Regions from separate parts of the Streptomyces sp. GD-15H genome, predicted to be linked through region 2. Evidence: predicted binding sites of a transcription regulator. Region 2 holds the regulator's gene; the other holds the start of a gene.
The links. Region 2 encodes HrcA, which represses chaperone genes, less so after heat shock. Its sites were predicted from a motif close to TTNGCACTCNGNNNNNCNGAGTGCNAA; they were not measured.
Positions count from the first base shown of each region.

Region 1: groL (chaperonin GroEL) is a predicted target of HrcA. The motif match lies at 2,013-2,039, and genes of this name have one in related genera.

Region 1 covers NZ_CP149447.1:4,737,615-4,741,750, forward strand. Annotated here, with positions in the region: gene thrC (threonine synthase) at 1-664, shown strand, start outside; gene WJ438_RS22475 (MoaD/ThiS family protein) at 789-1,064, shown strand; gene WJ438_RS22480 (cold-shock protein) at 1,495-1,698, shown strand; gene groL (chaperonin GroEL) at 2,203-3,825, shown strand; partial or broken gene WJ438_RS22490 (NADH:flavin oxidoreductase) at 4,097-4,136, shown strand, end outside.
Region 2 covers NZ_CP149447.1:5,837,807-5,841,942, forward strand. Annotated here, with positions in the region: gene WJ438_RS27495 (DUF3097 domain-containing protein) at 46-852, opposite strand; gene WJ438_RS27500 (MBL fold metallo-hydrolase) at 894-1,619, opposite strand; gene hrcA (heat-inducible transcriptional repressor HrcA) at 1,791-2,807, shown strand; gene dnaJ (molecular chaperone DnaJ) at 2,807-3,943, shown strand; gene WJ438_RS27515 (nitronate monooxygenase) at 4,066-4,136, shown strand, end outside.

The DNA.
Region 1 (4,136 bases), 1.1 Mb from region 2:
CGAGCTGATCGGTGACCCGGCCGGCGAGGGCTGGGGCTTCGTCAACGTCAACCTGCGGCCGTACTACGCCGAGGGCTCCAAGACCCTCGCGTACGAGGTCTGCGAGCAGCTCGGCTGGCGGCTGCCCGACCAGATCGTCGTCCCCATCGCCTCCGGCTCGCAGCTCACGAAGATCGACAAGGGGCTGCAGGAGCTGATCGGGCTCGGCCTCGTCGAGGACAGGCCGTACAAGATCTTCGGCGCGCAGGCCGAGGGCTGCTCGCCGGTGTCGACCGCGTACAAGGCGGGCCACGACGTCGTCCGGCCGCAGAAGCCGAAGACCATCGCCAAGTCGCTCGCCATCGGCAACCCGGCCGACGGCCCGTACGTCCTGGACATCGCACGCCGCACCGGCGGCGCGGTGGAGGACGTGACGGACGACCAGGTCGTGGACGCCATCCGGCTGCTCGCCCGGACCGAGGGCATCTTCGCCGAGACCGCGGGCGGTGTGACCGTCGGCGTCACGAAGAAGCTGATCGAGAACGGCGTCCTGGACCCCGCCCTGACCACCGTCGTACTCAACACCGGCGACGGTCTGAAGACCCTGGACGCGGTGGCCGACACCGGCCTCACCGCCACCATCCGTCCGAACCTGGAGTCGTTCCGAGAGGCCGGCCTCGCCTGACCTTCTCCTCGGATCCCCGAGAAGGCCGGCGGGCGCCCGCCGGGCTTCCTGCTTCACAGGCCGAAACCGCGGACCCGGCGGCCGACACATAGAGTGTTTTCATCGTTACTGGAGGTCAAGTCGCATGAGCGTGACCGTTCGCATCCCCACCATCCTGCGCACCTACACCGGCGGCAGGGCCGAGGTGAACGCCGAGGGGGCGACCCTCGGCGACGTCATCGCCGACCTGGAGAAGAACCACACCGGGATCTCCGCCCGGGTCCTGGACGACCAGGGCAAGCTGCGCCGTTTCGTCAACGTCTACGTCAACGACGACGACGTCCGCTTCGCGCAGGGCCTGGAGACGGGGACCCCGGACGGCGCGGGTGTGTCGATCATCCCGGCCGTCGCCGGCGGCTGACCCTTACCCTCGGTAATCGTCATTACCGAGAGCTCGCCGTATTGCCCCCTCCGTGAGAGAAGCGGAGGGGGCAATTCCATGGGGTTGAGCACGGTAGAGTTGGGGAACGCGGTCCCGAATCCCCGTTCTGGAACCGTCAATTCCTGCCGCACGCCCGACTGGATGTAGCCAAAGTCTGGGCCCCGTCTGCGGCATTTGCGAGTCTTGTCTGGCCTGACTTGCCCTGAAATCAGGCGAATTCCCGTCACATTCCGGACCGGCGACGTCCAGATTTCTCGTCCGATTGACCTGTTGCAGAGGGCAGTTGGGCAGATACATTCGGCCGCGGTCGACGCGTTCCGGCGCACACCCCCAACCGTTAGGGGGTGAGGTCTGACCCGGATCCGCGAAGTGTGGATCTGTGCAAGGGCCAGTAATAGGGGAGTTAGGCATGGCTCAGGGCACCGTCAAGTGGTTCAACGCGGAGAAGGGATACGGCTTCATCGCGGTCGACGGTGGTGCGGATGTTTTCGTCCACTACAGCGCGATCCAGATGGACGGCTACCGCACCCTTGAAGAGGGCCAGCGGGTCGAGTTCGAGATCTCGCAGGGCCAGAAGGGCCCGCAGGCCGACATGGTTCGCGTCACCGCCTGAACGCGCTACCAACCGCAAGAATTTCCTGCTGACGAAGAGCCCGCACACCTCCGGGGTGCGGGCTCTTCGCCGTGCCCGGGCCCGGGTGGTGACCGGCGCCCAGGGGTGTTCGCGCGCGGCTGACTCCTCCCGGCGATCCCCGGCGGCGCATACTCCCACCCGTCACCCGACCACCACCCCTCATCGGTCCCGCTTCGCGGGAGCGCCCTTGAACCGTCACCCGACCACCACCCCTCATCGATCCCGCTTCGCGGGAGCGCCCTTGAACCGTCACCCGACCACCACCCCTCATCGATCCCGCTTCGCGGGAGCGCCTTGCACTCGAGGGGGTCGAGTGCTAATCATTGGCGTTAGCACTCTGAAGGTGAGAGTGACAACGTAAGGACCGGGTCGGTGAGGCCCGCAGGCCGGTGGGGCAAGGAACCACCGGGTCTGTGAGCCGTCCGTCGCGGGCGCGGGCGCGGTCCGAAGTAATCACCCCCAGTCCTGGAGGGACCACTTCACATGGCCAAGATCATCGCGTTCGACGAGGAGGCGCGGCGCGGCCTCGAGCGCGGCATGAACCAGCTCGCGGACGCCGTCAAGGTGACGCTCGGCCCCAAGGGCCGCAACGTCGTCCTCGAGAAGAAGTGGGGCGCCCCCACGATCACCAACGATGGTGTGTCCATCGCCAAGGAGATCGAGCTCGAGGACCCGTACGAGAAGATCGGCGCCGAGCTGGTCAAGGAAGTCGCCAAGAAGACGGACGACGTCGCCGGTGACGGCACGACCACCGCGACCGTGCTCGCCCAGGCCCTGGTCAGGGAGGGCCTGCGCAACGTCGCCGCCGGCGCCAACCCGATGGCCCTCAAGCGCGGCATCGAGAAGGCCGTCGAGGCCGTCTCCGGTGCCCTGCTGGAGCAGGCCAAGGACGTCGAGACCAAGGAGCAGATCGCCTCCACGGCCTCCATCTCCGCCGCCGACACCCAGATCGGCGAGCTCATCGCCGAGGCCATGGACAAGGTCGGCAAGGAAGGCGTCATCACCGTCGAGGAGTCCCAGACCTTCGGTCTGGAGCTGGAGCTCACCGAGGGGATGCGCTTCGACAAGGGCTACATCTCGGCGTACTTCGCCACCGACATGGAGCGGATGGAGGCGTCGCTCGACGACCCGTACATCCTGATCGCCAACTCCAAGATCGGCAACGTCAAGGACCTGCTGCCGCTCCTGGAGAAGGTCATGCAGTCGGGCAAGCCGCTGCTGATCATCGCCGAGGACGTCGAGGGCGAGGCCCTGTCGACCCTGGTCGTCAACAAGATCCGCGGCACCTTCAAGTCCGTCGCCGTCAAGGCCCCGGGCTTCGGCGACCGCCGCAAGGCCATGCTCGGCGACATCGCCATCCTCACGGGCGGCGAGGTCATCTCCGAGGAGGTCGGCCTCAAGCTGGAGAACGCCACGCTCGACCTCCTGGGCAAGGCCCGCAAGGTCGTCATCACCAAGGACGAGACCACCATCGTCGACGGTGCCGGCTCGACCGACCAGGTCCAGGGCCGGGTGAACCAGATCCGCGCCGAGATCGAGAACAGCGACTCGGACTACGACCGCGAGAAGCTGCAGGAGCGCCTGGCGAAGCTCGCCGGCGGTGTCGCGGTCATCAAGGCCGGTGCCGCCACCGAGGTGGAGCTCAAGGAGCGCAAGCACCGCATCGAGGACGCCGTGCGCAACGCGAAGGCGGCCGTCGAGGAGGGCATCGTCGCCGGTGGCGGCGTGGCCCTGCTCCAGGCCGCCCAGGTGTTCGAGAAGCTGGAGCTCGAGGGTGACGAGGCGACCGGCGCCAACGCCGTGAAGATCGCGCTCGAGGCCCCGCTGAAGCAGATCGCCGTCAACGCCGGCCTCGAGGGCGGCGTCGTGGTGGAGAAGGTGCGCAACCTGACCCCGGGTCACGGGCTGGACGCCGCGACCGGCGACTACGTCGACCTGATCAAGGAAGGCATCATCGACCCGGCCAAGGTGACGCGCTCCGCGCTGCAGAACGCCGCGTCGATCGCCGCGCTGTTCCTCACCACCGAGGCCGTCATCGCCGACAAGCCGGAGAAGGCCGCCGCGGCCGCTCCGGGCGGCATGCCGGGCGGTGACATGGACTTCTGAGCCTGACTCACCTCAGGTTCGGACCCGGTCCGTCAGTACCGAGGGCGGCACCCCCTGTTTCCGGCAGGGGGTGCCGCCCTCGGGCGTTTCCGGAAGCGGGCTCGGCCGGCGGCCCGATCGGGGGCAGACCGGCCTGAGGGCGGGGTGTGGCCGGGGTCACAGGCGGGCCCGGTGGGCGGGTGGAATGCCTTGCGGCTCCTGCTGGTTGCCGCTGGAGTGCGATTGATGCACGCGCACATACTGACTGGTATATCCAGCGAGGAGCCCCCGCATGACCGTCACTGCTTCCACGGCCGCCGCCCGAGCCTCGG
Region 2 (4,136 bases):
CGGGGGAGTTCGAGGAACCGGGGCCCGGGACGAAAACCCATGGGGTCAGGACGGCGCCGTCACGAAGTCGATAAGTTCCTCCACCCTGCCCAGGAGCGCCGGCTCCAGGTCCTTGTACGAGCGCACCGAGCCGAGGATTCGCTGCCAGGCCTCCCCCGTGTGCGCCACACGCCAGCCCAGCGCCCGGCACACCCCCGTCTTCCAGTCGTGGCCGCGCGGCACCCGCGGCCACGACTCGATGCCCAGGGACGACGGCTTCACCGCCTCCCAGATGTCGATGTACGGGTGGCCCACCACCAGGGCGTGCTCGCTGGTGACCGACTCCGCGATGCGCCACTCCTTCGAGCCCGGCACCAGGTGGTCCACCAGTACGCCCAGCCGCGCGTCCGGGCCCGGCGCGAACGCGTCGACGAGCGACGGCAGGTCGTCGACGCCCTCCAGGTACTCCACGACCACGCCCTCGACGCGCAGGTCGTCGCCCCACACCTTCTCGACCAGTTCGGCGTCGTGGCGGCCCTCGACGTAGATGCGCCCGGCGCGCGCCACGCGCGCGCGTGCACCCGGGACGGCCACCGAACCGGACGCCGTACGGGTCGGCCGGGACGGCCCGGCGGCGGGCCGCACCAGCGTCACCGCGCGGCCCTCCAGCAGGAAGCCGCGCGGTTCCAGCGGGAAGACCCGGTGCTTGCCGAAACGGTCCTCCAGGGTCACCGTGCCCGCCTCGCAGCGGATCACCGCGCCGCAGAATCCGCTGCCGGGCTCCTCCACCACCAGACCGGGCTCGGCCGGCACCTCGGGGACGGGCCGGGGATTCTTCCACGGAGGGGTCAGGTCCGGAGAGTACTGGCGCATCCTGATGACGATAGGAGAAGCCGGCCCCGACCGGCCCACGATCAGTGCGACACGCCGAAACGAGCCGCGAGAGCGTCGCGCTGGGCCCGTACGAACGCCGCGTCCACCACCGCTCCGTGACCGGGCACGTACACCGCGTCCTCGCCGCCCAGGGCCAGCAGCCGGTCCAGGGCGTCCGGCCACCGCGACGGGACGGCGTCGGGGCCCGCCTGCGGATCGCCGGACTCCTCCACCAGGTCGCCGCAGAACACCACCTCCGGGTCGCCGGGCACCAGCACCGCGAGATCGTGCGCCGTGTGCCCGGGACCCACGTTCGCCAGCAGCGCCTGCCTGCCGCCGCCCAGATCGAGCGTCCACTCGCCGGACACCGTGTGCCGGGGACGGACCAGCGCGTCCACGGCCTCCTCCGCCGCCCGCGCGTCCAGGCCCTCGCGTTCCGCGTCCGCGCGCAGCTCCTCGTGCCCCCGCGCCAGCGCCGTGTCCAGGCCCACCGCGCCGAACACCTCCGCGCCCGCGAACACCGCCGCCCCGAGGACATGGTCGAAATGGGGGTGGGTGAGCGCGAGATGCGTCACACGCGCCCCGGTGAGCGCCTGCGCCTCGGTCCGCAACCGAGCGCCCTCGCGCAGGGACGAACCGGCGTCCACGAGCAGCACCGCGTCCGCGCCCACGACGAGCCCCGCCGTGCAGTCCCACACCGGCAACCGGCACCGGCCCACGCCGGCGGCCAGTCGCTCCCACCCCGATCCTTCCCAAGTCACCGTCATACCGCGACGCTAACGGGAACCGCGCCTCCCGGCGCGACGGCGCGGGACCGGCCTTGCCGGGGGTGTACCCACCGGCCGTACACTGGGCGGGGGAGTACTGGCACTCGCGTGCGAAGAGTGCCAAGGCATCCAGGGAACGGACCGGACGGAAGGCTCTTGGAGGTGTGCGCCGTGCTCAGTGAACGCAGGCTCCAGGTGCTGCGCGCCATCGTCCAGGACTACGTCGGCACCGAGGAGCCCGTCGGCTCCAAGGCCCTCACCGAGCGGCACAACCTGGGCGTCTCCCCGGCCACCGTGCGCAACGACATGGCGGCCCTGGAGGATGAGGGGTTCATCGCCCAGCCGCACACCAGCGCCGGGCGCATCCCCACCGACAAGGGCTACCGGCTCTTCGTGGACAAGCTCGCCGGCGTCAAGCCGATGACGGCGCCCGAGCGGCGCGCCATCCAGAACTTCCTCGAGGGCGCCGTCGACCTCGACGACGTCGTGGCCCGTACGGTGCGGCTGCTCGCGCAGCTGACCCGGCAGGTCGCCGTCGTGCAGTACCCGTCGCTGACCCGCTCGACCGTGCGGCACGTGGAGCTGCTCCCGATGGCGCCCGCGCGCGCCATGCTGGTGCTGATCACGGACACCGGGCGGGTCGAGCAGCGCATGATCGACTGCCCGGCGCCGGTCGGCGAGGCGACCCTGGGGGACCTGCGGGCGCGGCTCAACAGCCGTGTCGCGGGCCGCCGTTTCACCGATGTACCGTCTCTCGTCGAGGACCTCCCCGAGGCGTTCGACCCCGAGGAGCGCGGTACGGTCTCGACCGTGCTCTCCACCCTCCTGGAGACACTCGTCGAGGACAACGAGGAGCGGCTGATGATCGGCGGTACCGCCAATCTGACCCGCTTCGGACATGACTTCCCCCTTGTGATCCGGCCCGTACTGGAGGCACTCGAGGAGCAGGTCGTGCTTCTCAAGCTGCTGGGCGAGGCGAAGGATCCGGGCGTGACCGTGCGTATCGGTCATGAGAACGCCCACGAGGGACTCAACTCCACCTCCGTGGTGTCGGTGGGCTACGGTTCGGGCGGCGAGGCTGTTGCCAAGCTCGGCGTGGTCGGTCCGACCCGCATGGATTACCCGGGAACGATGGGAGCGGTACGCGCAGTGGCACGGTACGTCGGACAGATCCTGGCGGAGTCGTAGTGGCCACGGACTACTACGCCGTACTCGGCGTGCGCCGCGACGCGTCGCAGGAGGAGATCAAAAAGGCCTTCCGGCGGCTCGCCCGCGAGCTGCATCCGGACGTCAACCCGGATCCGAAGACCCACGAGCGTTTCAAGGAGATCAACGCCGCCTACGAGGTGTTGTCGGACCCGCAGAAGAAGCAGGTCTACGACCTCGGCGGCGACCCGCTCCAGCAGGCCGGGGCCGGCGGCGCGGGCGGCTTCGGCACGGGCGGCTTCGGGAACTTCTCCGACATCATGGACGCGTTCTTCGGCACGGCGTCGCAGCGCGGTCCGCGCTCGCGCACCCGCCGCGGCCAGGACGCGATGATCCGGATCGAGGTCGAGCTGGACGAGGCCGCGTTCGGCACGACCAAGGACATCCAGGTCGACACGGCGATCGTGTGCACCACGTGCAGCGGTGAGGGCGCCGCGCCGGGGACCACCGCGCAGACCTGTGACATGTGCCGCGGCCGCGGTGAGGTCTCGCAGGTCACCCGGTCCTTCCTGGGCCAGGTCATGACCTCGCGCCCCTGCCCGCAGTGCCAGGGCTTCGGCACCGTCGTCCCGAACCCGTGCCCGGAGTGCGCGGGCGACGGACGCATCCGCTCCCGCCGCACCCTGACCGTGAAGATCCCGGCCGGTGTCGACAACGGCACCCGGATCCAGCTGGCCGGCGAGGGCGAGGTCGGCCCCGGCGGCGGTCCCGCCGGCGACCTGTACGTCGAGATCCACGAGCTGCCGCACAGCACCTTCCAGCGGCGCGGCGACGACCTGCACTGCACGGTCACCCTCCCGATGACGGCGGCCGCCCTCGGTACCAAAGTGCCGCTGGAGACGCTGGACGGCATGGAGGAGGTCGACATCCGGCCCGGCACCCAGTCCGGCCAGTCGATCCCGCTGCACGGCCGGGGCGTCACACATCTGCGCGGCGGCGGCCGGGGCGACCTCATCGTGCACGTCGAGGTGCAGACCCCGAGCAAGCTCGACCCCGAACAGGAACGCCTGCTGCGCGAACTCGCCAAACTCCGCGGCGAGGAACGTCCGCTGGGCCAGTTCCAGCCGGGGCAGCAGGGGCTCTTCTCCCGGTTGAAGGACGCCTTCAACGGGCGCTGACGGGTGCTTTCCGCGGGGGCCGGAAGCCGCCCCCGCGGTGCTCCGGAAACGGCCTGCGCCAAGAGCGGGAGCCGATTCCACCCCGATTCGGAGATGTCCGGAGGACGTGGCAACATGCCGTCATGTCCTTGGCGCTCACCGACCTCCTTCCGCACCCCGTCGTGCAGGCCCCCATGGCGGGCGGTGTCTCCGT